DNA from 4 places in the Streptomyces sp. NPDC050560 genome. Region 1 is predicted to be linked to each of the others. Evidence: riboswitches for the same ligand, from Rfam matches in the RefSeq annotation. Region 1 holds a riboswitch; each other region holds the start of a gene.
The links. A riboswitch is a leader RNA that binds a small molecule or an ion and turns the genes downstream of it on or off. The one in region 1 is predicted to bind cobalamin.
Positions count from the first base shown of each region.

Region 1 (4,804 bases):
CGCGATGTCGCCGTCGAGCAGCACGAAGGTGTGGTGGCCGGGACCGTCGGCATAGAGCGTGGCGTCCCAACCGGGCATCATCGTGGCCTGGTTGGAGCCGAACAGGCAGCCGTTGGACTTGTACCAGTCCCATACGTAGGTGGGGTCGCCGCCCGCGCGCAGCCGCAGGTCCCCCAGGCAGTACTGCTCGCTCCAGCTCCCGTTGGCGGAGTAGACGATGTGCAGTTGCCCGTTCGGGTCCATGATGGCCTCGGGACCCTCGTTGATGTACGGGTCGCCCACCACGCGCTCCCAGCTCTCCCGCGGCTGAGAGATGACGTAGCGCGCCCCCGTGGGTGTGGTGGGGCTGCTCATCCGGGCGATGTAGAGGTTCTGCTCCACGTTGGTGTCCCCGGCCCAGCCCGACCAGACGAACCAGCGCTGCCCGTTGAACGTGAACATCGTCCCGTCGATCGCCCACTTGTCGTCGGGCAGCGCGAGCCGGGTCTCCGCGCCGTACCCGCTGTCCGGGCTCGCGGAGCTGATCACGTACATCCGGTGGGCGGCGCCGGTGCCCGACGAGAAGTAGATGTAGTAGCGGCCGCCGTCCGTCACGATCTCGGGGGCCCACACCTCGCCGCGCCCCGCCGTGTCCGACCACACCTGCCGCGCCGTCGCCGTGGCGAGCCCGTCCGGCGACGACGCCTGCCGCACGACGATCCCGCCGCCCGTCGACTGCACCCCCACATAGGTGCCGCCGACCCGCAGGACGCTCGGGTCCGCCGCGCGCAGCGGTGTCTCGCCGGCCTGCGCGGGCCCGGTCGACAGCACGGAGAACACGGCGGCGAGCAGCGCCGCCGCCGCGAGCGCCAGGCCGCGGGCTCGTCTTCGCAGGATTCCCATCGTCATCCTTTCCTCCCTGCGTTGTGCATCGTTGCAAACGACCTTCTTCAGCTTCCGGTTCGGTCCTGGACATGTCAATACGGCGGTGCGGGGCTCCCGTTGGCGCCCCCCGCGGGGCGGACCTTCGGGGTGCCGCGGCGCCCGGCCCGCGCGGGGCGGGCGCCGCGGTGCGGTGTGGCGGACGGCCGCGCTATACGGCGCCGTGGGCGTAGTAGGGGCGGCAGACGTCGCCGTCCCAGTCGGTGGCGATCTCGAACAGCGAGGTGCCGTCGGTGGAGGGCAGCAGGGCCGAGCTGTAGTTGGGGCAGAAGTCCAGCTCCGTCGAGTCCACCGCGACCGGGGCGTTCACCGCGCGCCAGGCCCCCGTGCCCCCGGCGTCGTTGACCCACACCGTGCGCCCGGAGCCCGCGGCGCGTGAGCCGTCGGCGTTCGCCAGCTCCTGCCCGACGAGGAACAGCCGCCCCTCGGGCGATCCGGCCAGCGGCGACCAGGCCAGCGTGGGGGTGTGCCGGAAGTACTGGCCGTCGGCGGTCTCCGGGCGGATGCCGAGGTAGGCGGGGTCGCCCCAGTCCCAGCCGTCCGGCGACGTGCGGTAGTGCACCACGCAGGAGTACTGGCCGCCCGGTGTGCAGATCTCGTACGTCATGACGTACGTGCCGCTCGGCAGCCTGCGGACCACCGCCATCCCGGGGCGGTCCGTGCCGAGGCCGCTGGCGACGGTGTCGTGGTGGCCGCTCCACTGGACGCCGTCGGCGGACCTGGCGGCCACCAGCTTCTGGCTGTGCACCCCGTCCGTCTCGTCGGAGTAGTGCGCGACGAGCTGCCCGTCGGCGGCCACCGACAGCTCGGGCTCCCACAGGCCGAGGTCGTTGGCGGCCGTGGCCACCGTGGAGAGGTACTGCCAGGTGCGGCCCACGTCGTTGCTCCTGAAGACCTCGACCGCCATCCGGCGGGGCGAGCTGTCCTGCCCGATGGACGCGGACCACAGCAGGGTGCCCTCCGGCAGGTCGCCGACCTGCTGGGGGAGTTCGAACAGGGTCGAGCAGCACAGGCCCCTGCCGGCGGCGGCGTCGGGCGCCCGCACCTGCCCGACCTCGGTGAAGGTGGCGCCGTCGTCGGTGGACTCCTGGATGGTCCCGACCCCGTCACCTGCGTCGAAGGTCACCACGGAGGTCAGGATGCGGCCGTCGGCGGCGCCGTTGTGCTCCAGGCGTACGGCGCGCGGGTACAGGCCCTCGTCGCGCAGCGGCGTGCCGGTGGCGGCCCGCGCGCTCCCCGCGCCCAGCGTCACGGCCCCGAAGGCCAGCAGGGCGAGGGCGGCGAGCAGCGCGCCCAAAGAGCGCAGGGGCGAGGGTGCGGACGGTCTCGGATGCATGGCGGCTCCCTACTCATGGGGGGTGGGTGCCGCCTGTCGCGGCACCGGCTATCCGGAGCTGTGCAGAGGCGTTCGCATTGCTGGAGCAGACCGCAGGGTTATGAGCGATTCTGTCGCTTGATGTTTGTTCACATCGTTGTACACGGACCAAAGTCAACGGAAGAGGCGTGCGGCGGATATTTCCGGCGGCGCCGCGGCGCGCGGGCGCGGCCACGGGCCGGGGTCACGCGCCCGTCGCCCCGTGCGCCACAATGAGTGCACGAGGCGACGGGGACCAGGAAGCCGGTGCGAATCCGGCGCGGTCCCGCCACTGTGACCGGGGAGCGACCCTCCCGCACGCCACCGACCGCTGCCCGCGGCCGGGAAGGCGGAGGCGAGCGAAGAGCCGGGAGCCAGGAGACTGACCCGTCGCCGGTCCAACAGCAGGGGCGAGGACACCCCGGAGAGGATCGACGTGACGACGCATGCCCGAAAGGGGACACCGCGCCGCCCGGAGCCCGGCAGACGCGGCGTACTTGCCGCGGGGGGAGCCCTGGCGCTCTCCGCGTCGGGACTGCTCGCCGGCTGCGGCGGCGACACCCGCGACGGAGGAGACGGCGACCGGTTCAGGGCCGCCTTCACCTCCGGCGGCTCCCAGGAGACCCTGGACCCGCACGTCGCACCGAACTTCGTCGACCAGGCACGCGCCAAGGCCCTCTACGACACCCTCGCCACCTACGCCGACGACATGTCCGTCCGCCCCCGGCTCGCCCTCTCCTGGGAGAGCGACGCCTCGGGCACCCGGTGGCGCATACGCCTGCGCGAGGCGCACTTCCACGACGGCAGCCCCGTCACCGCAAAGGACGTCCTCTACAGCTACCGCCGCGCCGCCGACCCGGAGACCGGATCGCCCTCACAGGTCCTGCTCTCCGCCATCGACTACGAGGCCAGCAGGGCCGACGGCGCCCGGTCCCTGGTGCTGCGGCTGAAGGCGCCCAACTTCGAGTTCCCCACCGTCTTCGCGGGCCCCGGCACCGAGATCGTCCCGGACGGGACCACGGACTTCAGGAAACCGGTCGGCTCCGGCCCCTTCACCTACGTGTCGTTCACCCCGGGCGGCACCGCCCGCTACCGGCGCTGGGCCGACCACTGGGACGGCGCCCCGCACATCGCCGAGCTGGAGATCGTCCCCGCCGACGAGGAGTCCGCCCGCCTCGACGCCCTGCTCTCCGGGCAGGTCCACTACGCCGCCGACATGGCCGGAGCCTCCGTGGAGCGGCTGAAGGGCAACCGGGCCACCCGGCTGCTCACCAGCAGGCGCGCCACCGCCCAGCAGCTCCTGCTGCGCACCGGCCGCACCCCCTTCGACGACCACCGCCTCGTGCGCGCCGTGCAGTGCGGCATCGACCGTGCCGCACTGGTGAGGATCGCGCTCGCCGGCCACGGCGAGACCGGCGACGACCTCTTCGGAAGGGGCCTGCGCGGCTACCCCGAGGGCCTGCCACCGCGCGAGCGCGACGTCGACGAGGCACGCAGGCTGGTGCGCGAGGCGGGCGCCGAGGGGCTGCACTTCACCGTGGAGACCAGCTCCGTCGACGCCGCCTGGGAGCCCGCGGCCGACCTGATGGCCCGTCAACTGCGGGACGTGGGGCTGCGGATGACCGTCAACACCCGCGCCTCCAGCACCTACTTCAGCGAGATCAGGACCCAGGGCGTCGCCGCCTTCAACACCACCTCCACCCTGCCCGTCTCCGACTTCCTCCAGCAGCGCGTCCGTGGCGGCGCCGCCCGCAACCAGACCCAGTACGCCTCCAAGGAGTTCGACACCCTGCTCGACCGGGCCCGTACCGCACGCGACGAGAAGGACCGCCTCGCCCTGCTCGGCCGCGCCCAGAAGCTCGCACGCGACGAGTCGGGCCTGCTGGTGTGGGCCTTCTCCGACGCCACCGACGCCGTCGCGAGCGGTGTGACGGGGCTGCGCGCGGCACCCCCGAACTCACACGCCTGGGCCCGCTTCGACCGCGCCCGCCTCTCCTGACGTGCGCCGCTACGTCCTGCGGCGCTGCCTGCTCGCCCTCGTCCAGTGCCTGGTCGTGCTCGTCGCGGTGTTCGCCGTCGGCTCACTGCTGCCCGGCGACACCGCCGACGTGCTCCGCGGCGAACTGGGCACACCGCAGCAGGTCAGCGCGCTGCGCACCCGGCTGGGCCTCGACCGGCCCGCATGGCCCCGCTTCTGGCACTGGCTCGGGCACCTGCTCACCGGCGACCCCGGCACCTCCCTCACCACCGGGCTGCCCGTCGCCGACGACATCGGCCGCCGCGTCGGCGTGACCCTGCTCCTCGGCGCCCCCGCGCTGCTGCTCGTCACCGTGCTCGCCCCGCTGCTCGGCACCGCCGCGGGCCTGCGCGAGGGCAGCCGCGCCGACCGGCTGCTGACCACGGCGGCCGTGGTGCTGCACGCCGTACCGGAGTTCGTCCTCGGACTGCTGCTCGTCGCCTCCGTGTCACTGGCCGCCGGGCTGCTCCCCGCCACCGCCGTCGGCATGGACACCGCCGCGCTGCTCGCCC
Region 1 is NZ_JBITGT010000009.1:135,468-140,271, reverse strand. It holds gene ACIBIW_RS21870 (glycoside hydrolase family 43 protein) at 1-882, opposite strand, end outside; gene ACIBIW_RS21865 (exo-alpha-sialidase) at 1,073-2,257, opposite strand; cobalamin riboswitch at 2,531-2,660, shown strand; gene ACIBIW_RS21860 (ABC transporter substrate-binding protein) at 2,712-4,274, shown strand; gene ACIBIW_RS21855 (ABC transporter permease) at 4,276-4,804, shown strand, end outside.

Region 2 (4,804 bases), on a different contig from region 1:
CACAGCGACTCCCGCAGCGGATGGCGCGCGGTCAGCTCGCGCAGGGAGGCGATCAGCTCGCCGTGCGGGCCGGGCCGCAGCCGCAGTTCGAGATCGGCGCGGCGCTCGACGGCGCCGAGACGGCGCTCGGTGAGGCCGCCCGCGAACTCGGCCTCCGTCACCGCCGACCCGGCGTCCACCAGCGGATCGCCACGCCACAGCGCCAGCGCCGCCACGATGCGCTCGTGCGCCTCCGCGTCGTCCGCCGCGCCGGACGCGGCGTCCAGCAGGCCCTGGAAACGCAGCACGTCCACCCGCTCGGGCGGGACGCCGAGCCGGTACCCCGCGGGGGCGGTGTGCAGACACTCCTCGCCGACCAGTGCGCGCAGCCGGTACACCAGGGTGAAGAGGCTGGCCCGCACGTGCACCGGCGGCTCGTCGCCCCACACCGCGTGGGCCAGGGTGTCCAGCGGGACCGTACGGCCCGCCCGCAGCGCCAGCGCGCTCAGCAGCGCCCGCTGCCGGGCGGACGCCACCCGGACCCGTTCGCCGTCCCTGCGCACGGTGAACGGCCCGAGAACATCGATTTCCAGCCCGGCCATGACCTTCCCCGCCCGTTCCCCCGCGCATGGCCGTACCACAGGGAGTGTGGGGCTCCCCTCCGCCCGCCGGGGACGCCATCTTGATTCAGCCAAGCCCCAGGTGGCAAGCCCGGTCCCGGCCACGGCCGGGGTGGAACACGCCGCCGCGTTGCACCCCACGCCCCGCATGTCAACGCTGTGGTGCACATCACCCCCCGATCGGGGCAGGTGCCCCACCGGGCACCAGGGGGGCCGTAGGGTTGCCGGTGCAGCAGGTTCGCCCCGTCAGCCGGACGGGGTGTCGTAAGAGGGAACCCGGTGGGAATCCGGGACTGCCCCGCAGCGGTGAGTGGGAACGACCGCCGTCATACGCACTGGGCCCTGGAGGGCCTGGGAAGCGACGGCCAGTAGGTGTTCTCCCCAGGAGGAGGACGCGCCCGCGAGTCCGAAGACCTGCCCGCTGCCCGTGCGCGACGATTCACGCGCGGACATCCCGGTGACCCCGAGGGCGGGTCGGCGAACCCACAGGCGGACCCGCACGGCCGGGCCGCCAGGACGGCCACCCTTCGCGCCCCCGTGTCCCCCGGGACCCCAGGGACTCATCTCGCGAAGGAGATCTCCGTGACCAGCAAGCCCCCGACGACCACGGCGGCACGGGCCACCGTGTACGGCTACCCGCGCCAGGGCCCCGATCGGGAACTGAAGAAGGCGATCGAGGGTTACTGGAAGGGCCGCGTCAGCGCCGAAGCCCTCCACACCACCGGCGCGGAACTGCGCGCCGCCAACTGGCGCCGACTGGTGGACGACGGCGTCGACGAGGTCCCGACCGGCGACTTCTCCTACTACGACCACATGCTGGACACCACCGTCACGGTGGGCGCCGTCCCCGAGCGGCACCGCGAGGCGTTCGCCGCCGACCCCCTCGACGGCTACTTCGCGATGGCCCGCGGCACCCAGGACGTCGCACCCCTGGAGATGACCAAGTGGTTCGACACCAACTACCACTACCTCGTGCCCGAACTGGGTCCCGACACCGTCTTCACCGCCGACTCGGCCCGGCAGGTCGCGGAGCTGACCGAGGCCCGCGCCCTGGGCCTCGACGCCCGCCCGGTGCTCGTCGGCCCCGTCACCTACCTGCTGCTCGCCAAGCCCGCCCCCGGCGCCCCCGCCGACTTCGACCCCCTCACCCTCCTGGACCGGCTGCTGCCCGTGTACGCCGAGATCCTGGCGGACCTGCGCGCGGCCGGGGCCCGCTGGGCGCAGCTCGACGAGCCCGCACTCGTCCAGGACCGCACCCCCGCGGAGCTGGCCGCGCTCGCACACGCCTACCGTGACCTCGGCGCCCGCACCGACCGGCCGGAACTGCTGGTCGCGACCTACTTCGGCCGCCTCGGCGACGCCCTGCCCGTGCTCGCCAAGGCACCCGTCGAGGGTCTTGCCATCGACTTCACCGAGACCGGTGAGGACAACCTCGCCGCCCTCGCCGCCGCGGGCGGCCTCCCCGGCAGGCGTCTTGTCGCCGGGGTCGTGAACGGCCGCAACGTCTGGGTCAACGACCTGGTCAAGTCCCTCACCACGCTCGGCGTCCTGCTCGGCCTCGCGGACCGCGTCGACGTCTCCGTCTCCTGCTCCCTGCTCCACGTCCCCCTCGACACCGCCGCCGAGCCCGACATCGACCCAGGGGTGCTGCGCTGGCTGTCCTTCGCCCGCCAGAAGACCGCCGAGGCCGCCACCCTCGCCAAGGGCCTCACCCACGGCGTCGACGCGATCGACGGCGCACTCACGGCGAACAGGAGCGCCCTCGCCTCCCGGCTGGAGTCCCCCCTCACCCGCGACCCCGCCGTACGCGCCCGCGCCGAGGCGATCACCGGCGCTGACACCCGCCGCGCCCGCCCCTACGCGGCCCGCGCCGCCGCCCAGCGCGCCCGCCTCGGCCTGCCCCTGCTGCCGACCACCACCATCGGCTCCTTCCCGCAGACCGGCGCGCTGCGCGCCGCCCGCGCCGACCTGCGCGCAGGACGCACCGACACCGCGGGCTACGAGGAGCGCGTCGCGGCCGAGATCCGGGACGTCATCGCCTTCCAGGAGCGGACGGGGCTCGACGTCCTCGTGCACGGCGAGCCGGAGCGCAACGACATGGTGCAGTACTTCGCCGAACGCCTCACCGGATACCTGGCCACACAGCAGGGCTGGGTGCAGTCGTACGGCACCCGGTACGTGCGCCCGCCGATCCTCGCCGGGGACGTGTCACGGCCGCAGCCGATGACGGTGCGCTGGACGACGTACGCCCAGTCCCTGACCGACCGGCCCGTCAAGGGCATGCTCACCGGGCCCGTCACCATGCTCGCCTGGTCCTTCGTCCGCGACGACCAGCCGCTCGGCGACACCGCGCGCCAGGTCGCCCTCGCACTGCGCGACGAGGTGGGCGACCTGGAGGCGGCGGGCACCTCCATCATCCAGGTCGACGAGCCCGCACTGCGCGAGACCCTGCCGCTGCGCGCCGCCGACCGGCCCGGCTACCTGGCCTGGGCCACCGAGGCGTTCCGCCTCGCCACCTCGGGCGTACGCGCCGACACCCAGGTCCACACCCACATGTGCTACGCCGAGTTCGGCGACATCGTGCAGGCGATCGACGACCTCGACGCCGACGTCATCAGCCTCGAAGCCGCCCGCTCCCACATGCAGGTGGCACGGGAACTCGCCGCCCACGGCTACCCACGCGAGGCAGGACCGGGTGTCTACGACATCCACTCGCCCCGCGTGCCGAGCCCCGAGGAGGCCGCCGAGCTGCTGCGCACCGGCCTCGGCGCCATCCCGGCCGAGCGGCTGTGGGTCAACCCGGACTGCGGTCTGAAGACCCGCGGCTGGCCCGAGACCAGGGCCTCCCTGGCGAACCTGGTCGCCGCCGCCCGCACCGTCCGCGACGAACTGGACGGCCCGACGGCGCCCTGACCCGCACCCCGCCGCCCGGCGGACCGCCCGTGCTGGCGGCCCGCCGGGCGCCCCGCCTACGCTGGGCCGGGCCGGGCACCCGTCGCGGCCCGCGCGAGCGAGAGGACCGGGACGCCGTGACCCAGCACCATGCCCCCGAGGCCGCAGCGGACACCGGGGTCGTCGTCGCCGGAGGCGGGCCCGTGGGCCTGCTGGCCGCCGCGGAACTGGCCCGCTTCGGGGCCCGGGTGCTCGTCGTGGAGCCGCTGGAGCGGATCGCGCGGCGCCCCAAGGCGGGCACCGTGCACGCCCGCGCCGTACAGAGCCTCGTACGGCGCGGCTACCTCCGCGGTGTGGAGGGGCTGTGGCCGAAGGACACCGCGTCCGCCTTCCACTACGCGGGGATGCCGCTGCTGCGCATCACCACCGAGCCCGGGGAGCCCACCGCCCTCCTCAAGCGCGCCCAGGCCGATCTGGAGGCGGAGTTCGAGCGCCGCCTGCTGCGCCACGGCGGCCGGGTCCTGCGCGGCCACCGGGTGACGGGCGTGCGCCAGGACGCGACGGGCGTGGACGTCACCGTCGAGGGCGCCGGGGCCCGCACCCTGCGCGCCCGCTACCTCGTCGGCGCCGACGGCGCGCACGGCCGCGTCGCCGGGCTCGCCGGGATCACCGCGCGCACCGACCCGCCCACCGTCTCCGCGATGATGGGGCTCGCCCGCCGGGTCGGCCCCGAACCCCTGCCGCCCGGCTGGCACCGCACCCCGCGTGGCTGGGCCGTGGTGCGGCCCCTCGCCGACGGCGGCGCCCTCGTCCGCACCCTCGACACCGGCCACCCGCCCGTCGGCCGTGACACCGCCGAGCCCACCGCGGCCGACCTCGCCGCCGAGGTGTCCCGGGTCCTCGGCCGGCCGACGACGCTCGACGACGTCCCCCACGCCTCCCGGTTCAGCGACCTCACGCGTGTCGCCGACCGCTTCAGGCTCGGCCGGGTGCTGCTCGCGGGCGACGCCGCCCATCTGCACTTCCCCATCGGCGGCCAGGGCATGAGCAACGGGGTCCTCGACGCGCTGAACCTCGCCTGGAAGCTGGCACGCGTCCTCGACGGCGTGGCCGACGACGGCCTTCTCGACACCTACGAGTCCGAGCGCAGGCCCCCCGCGCTCCGTGTCGTCGAGGACACCCGCGCCCAGCTCGCCCTGATGCGCGAGGGCGTCGAACCCGACGCGCTGCGCGCCCGGTTCACCGCCCTGCTGGCCGTGCCGGGCGCCCAGGAGACCGTGGCGGCGCGGATCAGCGGGCAGGACACCGCCCAT
Region 2 is NZ_JBITGT010000003.1:253,615-258,418, forward strand. It holds gene ACIBIW_RS08555 (AfsR/SARP family transcriptional regulator) at 1-581, opposite strand, end outside; cobalamin riboswitch at 817-1,036, shown strand; gene metE (5-methyltetrahydropteroyltriglutamate--homocysteine S-methyltransferase) at 1,182-3,512, shown strand; gene ACIBIW_RS08565 (FAD-dependent monooxygenase) at 3,629-4,804, shown strand, end outside.
Region 2: linked by a shared signal. The riboswitch ahead of metE (5-methyltetrahydropteroyltriglutamate--homocysteine S-methyltransferase) and the one ahead of ACIBIW_RS21860 (ABC transporter substrate-binding protein) in region 1 are both predicted to bind cobalamin.

Region 3 (4,804 bases), on a different contig from region 1:
TCCAGAACCTGGCCGCCCGCGGCACATCCGAGACACCCAGCACTACGGAACCGATTCTCAGCATGGGGGGATTGTCGCGTACCCCGCCGCGCACCACCTGCCCCCGCCGGAGGCCCAATGGTATAAATATTTTCTGGGTGGTCATTGCTGTTGCGACTGTGTTGCGGGAGTCATGAAGGGGTTCGACACCAGGGGGGACTGAATGCCGCGGTCCGGGGCGGACAAGACGCGTGACGGCGTTCTCACCCGGGAGGCGATTCTCTCCACCTATCTGCCCGCGTTCGTCCTCTCGCTCGGCGCGGGCATCGCGGTGCCCGCGGTGCCGACGCTCGCCAAGTCCTTCGGTGTCGGCTTCGGCGCCGCGAGCGGTGTCGTCACCGCGTTCGTCCTCGGCAGCCTCGCGGGCACCGTGCCCTCCGGCTGGCTCATCGACCGCTTCGGGCGCCGTGCCGTCCTGCTCGGGGGCCCGATCCTCACCGCGCTCATGGCCTTCGCCGTGGTGGGCACGCACTCCTTCGGCGTCCTGCTCGCGCTGCGGTTCTTCGACGGGGCCGCGGCGCAGATGTGGCTGATGGCGCGGCTCGCGGCGATCTCGCACGGGGCGGCGGCGGGCCGCAGGGGGCGCGAGGTCAGTTGGCTGTTCGGGATGAACAACTCGGGCAAGCTCGCGGGCCCCCTGGTCGGCGGCTTCCTCGCGAGCGGCAGCGGCGCGCGGGCCCCGTTCGTCATCTACGGCGCGCTCGCGCTCGTGGCGCTGCTGCCCGCGTACCGGTACGCGCAGGACACACCGCGCCGGGTGCGCGGCCGGGTACCGCGGGCGCCCCGGGAGCGGCTGGCCGCGCTGCGCCGTATCGTGCTCCCGCGGCTCGTCTACTTCGGCGTCGCCCTGTTCGCGGGCCTCACCCGCGGCCCGCTCCAGGCCGATCTGCTGCATCTGTACGCGGCGTTCGCCTACCACCTGGGCCCGGCCCAGATCGGCTACCTCTCGACCGCTGCCGCGGCGCTCACCCTCCCCATCGGCTTCATCAGCGGCTGGCTGATGGACCGTTACGGGCGCAAGCGCACGATGGTCCCCGGCTTCACGGGCGTGACGCTCGCCATGTGCGCGCTGGCCGCCTCCGCGCTCTTCCACCTGTCCCTCGCCTGGTACGTGGTCCTCTTCCTGATCGGGGTGGTCGCGCAGGCGCTGACGGGCGGTTCCATCCAGACGGTCGGCGCGGACGTGGCCCCGGCGGAGGGCCGCGGCATGTTCCTCGGCCTGTGGCGGTTCACGGGCCAGGGCGGCCAGACCCTGAGCCCCCTGCTCTTCGCCGTCCTCGCGGCGCAGCTCGGCTACGCCTCGTCCTTCCTGTTCACGGCGGTCTCGGCGGCAGTCGTCGTACTCCTCCTGGTCCGCTACGTCCCCGAAACCGGCGCCACCACCCCCCACCCCGGGAAACCCAGCACCCCCCACCCCACCCCGAAGCCCGACGGAACGGCGGCGGACACGGGGTGAGGACGCAGTCCGCGGGGCCGGGTGGGAGACCTTAGGGTCGCGTTATGCGTATCGTCTCTCTGTTGCCCGCCGCCACCGACATCGTCGCCGAGCTGGGGCTGTCCGGGCGGCTGGTCGGGCGTACGCACGAGTGTGACTGGCCGCCGCGGGAGGTGGCGGGCGTGCCCGTGGTGACCGGGGCGGACCTCGACGCGGACGTCCTCACCAGCCGGGAGATCTCCCTGGCGGTGGGCGGGGCCGAGCACTCCGGCTCGTCCCTGTACACCCTCGACGCCGAGGCCCTGGCCGCGCTGCGGCCCGACGTGGTGCTCACCCAGGACCTGTGCGAGGTGTGCGCGGTGTCGTACGAGAGGGTCAGCGGGACCGTGCGGCTGCTCGACGCGGACACCCGGGTCCTCAGCCTGGAGCCGCGCACCCTCGACGACGTGCTCGACTGCCTCGTCACCGTCGGCGAACTGCTCGGCGTCCGCGAACGGGCCGAGCGGCGCCGGGAGGAGCTGCGGGCGCGGCTCGACCGGGTGCGGGACGCGGTCGGGGGGCGGGAGCGGCCCCGTACCGCGGCGATCGAATGGCTCGATCCGCTGCGGCCCGCCGGGCACTGGGTCCCCGACCAGATCACGGCCGCCGGGGGCAGCCCCCTGCTCGCGGCGCCCGGGGAGCACACCGCGGCGATGGCCTGGGAGACGCTACGGGAGGCGCGGCCGGACGCGGTCCTCGTCATGCCGTGCGGCTTTCCTCCCGAACGGACGTTGCGCGAAACGGAGTTGCTGACGCGCCTGGCGGGCTGGGCGGACCTGCCCGCGGTACGGGCCGGCCGGGTCTGGGTGCTCGACGGGCCCGCCCACTTCAACCGCCCCGGCCCCAGGGTGGTCCGCGGGGCGGAGATCCTGGCCCGGCTCCTGCACGGTGTGGAGGCGGGTGCGCCGGTGGCGGACGGCGAAGCGCTTCCGTTCCCCCTCCCGCCGAACTGACCACCGTCTAGGGCGAATTCGCCACCGACGGCACGGCCTCGTCCCCACTCCCGGCGCCCGCCGTCACCTCAGCGGTGTCCGAACTCCGCCGGGCCCCTCTCGGCGAGGGCGGTCATCCCCTCCTTCTGGTCCTCGGTGGCGAACGCCTCGTGGAACAGGCGCCGTTCGAAGCGGACGCCCTCGGCGAGGGTGGTCTCGAAGGCGCGGCCGACGACCTCCTTGGCCAGCATCGCGACCGGCAGCGGCAGCTCCGCCACCGTCCCGGCGACCGCGAGCGCCTCCGTGAGCAGGTCGTCCGCGGGCACCACCCGGGAGACGAGACCCGCGCGCTCGGCCTCCTCCGCGTCCATGGTGCGTCCCGTCAGGCACATCTCCATGGCCTTCGCCTTGCCGACCGCCCGCGCCAGCCGCTGGGAGCCCCCGATGCCCGGGACCGCCCCGAGCCCGATCTCGGGACGGCCGAAGACCGCGGTGTCGGCGGCGAGCAGAATGTCGCACAGCAGGGCGAGTTCGCAGCCGCCGCCCAGCGCATACCCGGCGACGGCCGCCACGGTGGGAGTGCGCAGCCGGCCCAGCCGGTCCCAGGCCGCGAACCAGTCGTCGCGATACGTGTCAGGACAGCCGCGCGGCTGCCTCTCCTCGGTCTCGGCACCGGTGGCGAACGCCCTCGCCCACCCGGTGAGCACCAGGCAACCGCACTCCGGATCGCGGTCAAGTGCCTCGCAGGCGGCGACCACCTCGTTCATGAGCTGGAGGTTCAGGGCGTTGAGCACCCGCGGCCTGTTGAGGGTGAGCAGGGCGGTGCGGCCCTCGCGCTCCACGAAGATCGTCTCGTAGTCGTACTCGTACTCGTCTGTGGTCATGACGGCTCCCCGCCGGTGCGGTAGGTCAGTTCGCGCGCGGGGGCGCGAACGGGCGAAGACGCCGTCAGCCGACGGCGGCGGGGGACGGGAGGGGCCTTCGGCCCGGGTGCGGACGGCGGGGGCCGGGGAGTGGGGAGTGCGTGCGGCGCGGCGGTGCCATGCGTGTCAGCTCCATCCTCGTGGACAACACGGAACTTCCCGCGGCCGGTATCCTGACTCCCGGTTCAGCGCGCGCCGTCCGCCTTCCCGACATCTCGCTCGTCAGTGGCGTCCTGCTCGACAGCGTGCTCCCCGGTCACAGTGGCGGGACCGTGCCGGAATCACACCGGCTTCCCTGCACCGCGGGTCCGGCGGCATTCTACAGACGGGCTTTCCGGTAAATCCACCGGCCGAAAGCGCCGGGTCAGGCGGTGACGGGCCCGGCGGCCCCGGCCGCCCCATCCGCCCCGGCCGCCCCATCCGCCCCGGTCGGCGGCTCCGCGCCGCGCAGCAGATAGGTGTCCATGATCCACCCATGCCGGGCCCTGGCCTCGGCCCTGACCCGCCTGATGCGGTCGGCGACCTCGTGCAGCGGGCCCGCGACGAGCAGTTCGTCCGGCGTGCCGAGGTAGGCGCCCCAGTAGATCCACACGTCCTCGCCCCCGACCCGGGTGAAGGACTCGTGCGCGTCGAGCATGACGACGATGTCGCCGTCGCCGTCCTGGGCCGCCACGTCGGCCATGCGGCGGGCCGGGGTGATGTGGACGGGGCGCCCGACGCGGTTCAGCGGGATGCGGTGCCGGGCGGCGAGCGTCGAGACGCTGCTGATGCCGGGGACCACCTCCACGGTGAACGGGACGGCGCCGCGCTCCTCGATGGCGGCGAGGATGCCGAGCGTGCTGTCGTACAGGGAGGGGTCGCCCCACACGAGGAAGGCCCCCGTCCCGCCGGGCGCCAACTCCTCGGTCATGAGCCGTTCGAAGGCGTCGGCGCGGCGCCCGCGCCAGTCCTCGACGGCGGCGGTGTACTCGGAGCGGTTCATGGGACGGCGGTCCCGGCTCGGGTCCGCCACCTCGACGACGCGGTACGGGCCCCGCGCGTGCTCCTCGATCATCCGGTGCCGCAGATCGGTGAGGGACGCCTTGTCCCGCCCCTTGCCGACGATGAAGAAGACGTCCGTGCGGCCGAGGGCCCTGACGGCCTGGAGCGTCAGTTGCTCCGGGTCACCCGCCCCGATACCGACGACGAGGATCGCGCGCTGCTCCGTACTCATTCCCGCAGTCTCCCACCACGGCCCACACCCTCCGGCATTGAAAATGATTTCCGTTCTTTATTACGATGCCGCAACACCGGCCGCACCTCGCTGGCGGCTCGGAAATTAGGTTAGCCTAACCTAATCATCCACCGCGCCCGCCGGACCCGTACCGCGCGCGGTGGACACCAACGGGGAAAGGGGCTGCCATGGCCGGGACCAGTCAGGGAGCGGTGGGCAAGGA
Region 3 is NZ_JBITGT010000005.1:81,194-85,997, reverse strand. It holds gene ACIBIW_RS12610 (VOC family protein) at 1-64, opposite strand, end outside; gene ACIBIW_RS12605 (MFS transporter) at 203-1,495, shown strand; gene ACIBIW_RS12600 (ABC transporter substrate-binding protein) at 1,540-2,466, shown strand; gene ACIBIW_RS12595 (enoyl-CoA hydratase-related protein) at 2,535-3,329, opposite strand; cobalamin riboswitch at 3,536-3,664, opposite strand; gene cobF (precorrin-6A synthase (deacetylating)) at 3,733-4,581, opposite strand; gene ACIBIW_RS12585 (MFS transporter) at 4,770-4,804, shown strand, end outside.
Region 3: linked by a shared signal. The riboswitch ahead of ACIBIW_RS12595 (enoyl-CoA hydratase-related protein) and the one ahead of ACIBIW_RS21860 (ABC transporter substrate-binding protein) in region 1 are both predicted to bind cobalamin.

Region 4 (4,804 bases), on a different contig from region 1:
CGTCGGCGGCCGTCGGGTACTCCCTGCCGCCCTGGTAGCCGCTGTAGCCGATGCGGCAGATGAACGCGGGCCCGTCGTGGCCGGTGCCCGTGGTGTGCCAGCCGCCCTGGTTGAGCAGTTCGTAGCCGGTGGTGGGGGTGGTGCCGCAGGAGCGCAGGACGGGGCCGCCCCAGTGGCTGAAGTCGACGGCGAGCACGGCGCCCGAGGAGGTGGTGCACTGTCCCATCGCGGCGGGGTCGGCCGCCGCCTGCCCGCCGGTGGCCAGCAGGGCCGCGCCGGTCAGCGCCAGCGCGGACACCGCCCCGGCCGCCGCGCGGCACACACGCCCGCACGCGGTCCGCGCGCGGCCGGGGGAGCGCCTGACGGCCCGCTCATTGCGGGCCCGGGCCGCGGTGCGGGGGCTCATCGGTGGCTCCCCTCGCCGGCCCGGCGGCGGGCGACCACCACCACGCGCCAGCCGGCCACCGTCAGCAGCAGCAGGGCGAGCGCCGCGAGGGCGCCCGCCTGGACGCCCGTGGACGCGAGCGCGCCGCCGCCACCGCCGCCCTCGCCCGTGCCCTCACCGCCGGGTGTGACGATCTCGGGGGCGCCGCCGCTTCCGCTCGGGGTGGGGGTGGGCGGCGCCGATGTGCCGCTCAGGTCGCGGTCGAGGGTGCCGAAGGAGATGCCGGTGGCGCCGCCCACCGCCTGGGTGGAGGCCCTGAGGTCGGAGCCGCGCTGGCCCTCGGCGGCCACGTTGAAGCCGCCGTCGGGGTTCTGCTGCGCGGCGAGGAACGTCCGTGCGTCGGCGATCTGCTGACGGTACGTCACAGCGTCGAGGGACAGGCCCTGTACGGCGAGGGCGGCCGAGTTGACGGAGTCGCCCGCGGCGCCGGGGAAGCCGCCGTCGTCGAGTTGTCTGCCCGCGAGCCAGGACAGGGCCTTGTCGACGGCCTTGTCCGCGGCGTCGCCCCCTGCGAGGTGGAGGGCCATGGCGGCGATGGCGGTCGAGTCCACGTCGGCGTCGCCGGTGGCGGGGATCAGGCTGGGCCAGGCCCCGCTGTCCTGCTGGAGGCTCTTCAGATACGCGAGCGGTCCGGCGGCGGCGTCCTTGTCGCCCGCCCGCAACTGGGCCATGACCGCGAGGGCTTGGGAGAACACGGACGGGGCGTAGGTGTAGGCGCCCTTGGCGGCGCAGGAGCGGTCGGGGGCGGTGCTCGGCCCGGCGCACACCGCCTTGTCCAGGGCGGCGATCAGGTCGTGGCCGCCGAAGTCGCGCGGGTCGCGCCCGACGGCCTCGGCGAGCAGCGCGGTCTTGCCGAGGGAGCCGCCCGCGGCGTACTCCGTGCCCACCCCGGTCCAGGCGTCCATGGTGCGCCCCGAGGAGTCCTTGCCGCCGCCGTCGAGGAAGTCGACGATGCCGCGCAGCCCTGTGTCGTCGAGTCCCGTGGCGGCGAGCGCGTAGGCGCCGTCGATGGTGAGCCCGTAGTCGGCGCCGGAGTCTGCGGGTCCCGACGCGTAGTACCGGCCCTGTCTGAGGCGGTCCGCGCCGGTGAGGTAGGCGACGCCTTTCGCCAGGTCGGGTCCCCCGCCCGCGGCCTGTGTGCCGGGCCCCGTGGTGGTGGTGTCGTCTGCCGGGTTTCGGGGTTCGGCGCCCGGTGCCCTGAGGGTGGCCAGGTCGGTTGCGGCGCCCGCGAGGACGGCGGGGGACGTGGGGTGGACGGCGGGGGTGGTGCCGCCCTCGTCGAACGCGAAGCCGCCGCCGTCGAGTTGGTGCCGTGCGAGCCAGCCGGTGGCGGCGTCGGCACGGCCGTCATCGCCGAGGGCGCGCAGCGCCTGGGCGGCCTGGGCGGTGGCGGTGACACTGCCGGTGGTGGAGCCGGGGCGGCCGGGGAACGCGCCGTCGGCGCGCTGGTTTGCGGTGAGGTAGCCGTGTGCGGCGGAGACGGCGTCGGGGTGGCCGCCTACGGCGTGCAGCACCAGGGCGGCGAGCCCCGTGGTGGCGGCGTCGGCGTCGCAGTGCTCGTCGGGGCGGATGAGGTCGCCGGTGAACCCGCCGCCTTCGCACTGGAGTTGGGCGAGGCGGGCGACGGCGGAGGCGGGCGGGGTGGCGCCCGCGCGCACCACGGCGAGCAGGGCGAGCGCCTGGGTGCCGGTGTGGGTGGCGCCGTGGAAGTCGCCCTTGGCGGTGCAGCCGGGGGCCGGTCTGCCGGAGTCGGGGCCCGCGGGGCAGACATGGTCCGTGAGGTCGCCGACGAGGTCGTGCCCGTCGACGCCGCCGGGGTCGCGCCCGGTGATCTCGGCGAGGAGGGCGAGCCCGGCGGCCCCAGCCGCGTCGGGGGCCTTCCCGGTGCCGTCGGGGTAGGCGCGGTCGGCGGTGTGGGCGGTCAGATAGGCGGTGACCTTGTCGAGAGTGGCACTGTCGGCTCCGGCCGCGGCAAGCGCGTAGGCCGCGTCGGTGGTCAGCGCGTAGTCGGGAGTGCCGCTGTCGTCGGCATCGACGTGCTCGCCGTCAGTGAGAGTGCCGCCGAGCCAGTGCGCCGCGGCGTCGAGGTCGATGTCACCGGGCGCCCCGGTCGGCTCGCCGCTCGGTTCACCCGGGTCGGCCGCGGCTGTGGCGCGTACGTCGTCGGGGCTGAAGTCCGGCTCGCCGGTGCTGCCGCCGACGTCGGTGCCGCCGTACACCCAGGCGTCGACGTCGCCGTCCTCCAGCTCGCGGTCCATGGCGCCGTACGCGCTGTAGGTCCACTCGTCCTGGCCCGGCGCGGCGGTCCAGTAGGACCAGTAGGCGGTGGCGGGCGGGGTGAGGACGCAGTCGTCCTGGTCGGGAGTGGGGTACTGGGTGCCGGAGTCGAAGTCGCCCGACCCGATACGGCAGATGAACGCGGGGCCGTCGTGCTGGGTGCCCGTGGTGGTGAAGCCGCCCTCGTGGAGCAGGTCGTAGCCGGTGGTGGGGGTGGCATCGCACCCGCGCTCGACCGGTCCCCCGAAGGGTCCGAAGTCGACGGCGACGACGGCGCCGTGGGAGGCGGTGCAGTCCTCGACGGGGTCGGCGGCGGCAGGGGACGTCGTGAGCAGCGCCGCGCACGCGGCGAGCAGCAGCAGGGCCGCCGACAGCAGTGTCGGCACCCGGCCGGGTGCCGCTTTCGGCCCTCGGTCTCTTCGCCGCAGGTCTCCTCGCCGTCCCGCTCCCACCGTGGCCCCCCGTCGTCGCGTCCCGGCGCGGGCAGCGAGCGTGGCAGGGGCCCCCGGAGGGCGCGGGAGGTGTCCCGCGCGACGGAAGCCTGTCGCACCACGCCGTAGTCCGCGACGGCGTTCATTGCTGTGGAACACGCTCCAGGCATTCCGGCTCGCCCGGCTGCGGCCGGGCCTACGGTTGCGGGTCAGCGCCGGACTTCGACCGGCTTCCCCTGGAACTGCTTTGCGTATCAGCGGGATTGCAGCACGGTTCGCGAGGGCCGTCAAGACGGTCCCGGGAGGCGACGGCACCCGACAAACCGGATGCGCCGACTCCGCGCCCGGCCGCAACGGGGCTCACGCCAGGGTGAACACCCGCACGGCGCACGCCTGTTGGAACGCGGGCCGTACGCCGTGACGGGCCGAAGGCACAGGCCCCCTGCCCGCGAAACCCTGGCGGGCCCTACTCCGCCCGGTCCTCCGCCGCCCCGCCCGGTGCCGCCCCGCCCGAAGCCGTGCGGTCCGCCTCCCCCAGTGCCTCCAGGATGCGCCCGGCCGCCAGTGTCGGGGTCAACTCGCCGTCCCTGACGCGCTGTTCGAGCGCGGGGGTGAGGGCGCGTACCGCCGGGTCGGCGTGCAGCCGGCCGAGGAGTTCGTCGCGGACCATGCTCCAGGTCCACTCGACCTGCTGGTCGCGGCGTTTGGCGGCGAGGTGCCCCGCCGAGTCCAGCAGGGCGCGGTGCTGCTCAAGACGCTCCCAAACGGTGTCGAGGCCCGTGGACTCGCGGGCGCTGCAACTCAGCACGGGGGGCGTCCAGAAGGCGTCCCTGCCGTACATCAGCCGCAGCGCGCCCGCCAGTTCGCGGGCCGCGGCGCGCGCGTCGCGCTCGTGGGGGCCGTCGGCCTTGTTGACGGCGATGACGTCGGCCAGTTCGAGCACGCCCTTCTTGATGCCCTGCAACTGGTCGCCGGTACGGGCCAGGGTGAGCAGCAGGAAGGAGTCGACCATGCCCGCGACGGCGGTCTCGGACTGGCCCACGCCGACCGTCTCCACCAGGATCACGTCGTAGCCCGCCGCCTCCATCACCACGATCGACTCACGGGTCGCCTTGGCCACCCCGCCCAGCGTGCCCGCGGTGGGAGAGGGGCGCACGAAGGCGGACGGGTCCACGGAGAGGCGCTCCATGCGCGTCTTGTCGCCGAGGATCGAGCCGCCGGTGCGGCTGGACGAGGGGTCGACGGCGAGGACGGCCACCCGGTGCCCGAGCGAGGTCAGCATGGTGCCGAACACGTCGATGAACGTGGACTTGCCCACGCCGGGGACACCGCTGACGCCGATCCGCCGCGCCCGGCCGCTGTGTGGCAGCAGCGCGGTCAGCAACTCCTGTGCCAGCGCCCGGTGCTGGGGGCGGGTGGACTCGACGAGGGTGATCGCGCGTGCGATGACCGCGCGCTTCCCGTCGAGCACGCCCTTCACATAGGTGTCGAGGTCGATCGCCATGCGGGTCAGAGGTCGTGCCCGAGGCCGGCCGACAGCCGCCCCAGGAGGTCGTACGCCGCGTCGGGGATCACCGTGCCCGGCGGGAAGACGGCCGCGGCGCCCATCTCCAGCAGCGTGGGCACGTCGGCGGGCGGGATCACCCCGCCG
Region 4 is NZ_JBITGT010000012.1:218,359-223,162, reverse strand. It holds gene ACIBIW_RS27210 (hypothetical protein) at 1-406, opposite strand, end outside; gene ACIBIW_RS27205 (prenyltransferase/squalene oxidase repeat-containing protein) at 403-3,108, opposite strand; cobalamin riboswitch at 3,297-3,430, opposite strand; gene meaB (methylmalonyl Co-A mutase-associated GTPase MeaB) at 3,620-4,657, opposite strand; gene scpA (methylmalonyl-CoA mutase) at 4,663-4,804, opposite strand, start outside.
Region 4: linked by a shared signal. The riboswitch ahead of ACIBIW_RS27205 (prenyltransferase/squalene oxidase repeat-containing protein) and the one ahead of ACIBIW_RS21860 (ABC transporter substrate-binding protein) in region 1 are both predicted to bind cobalamin.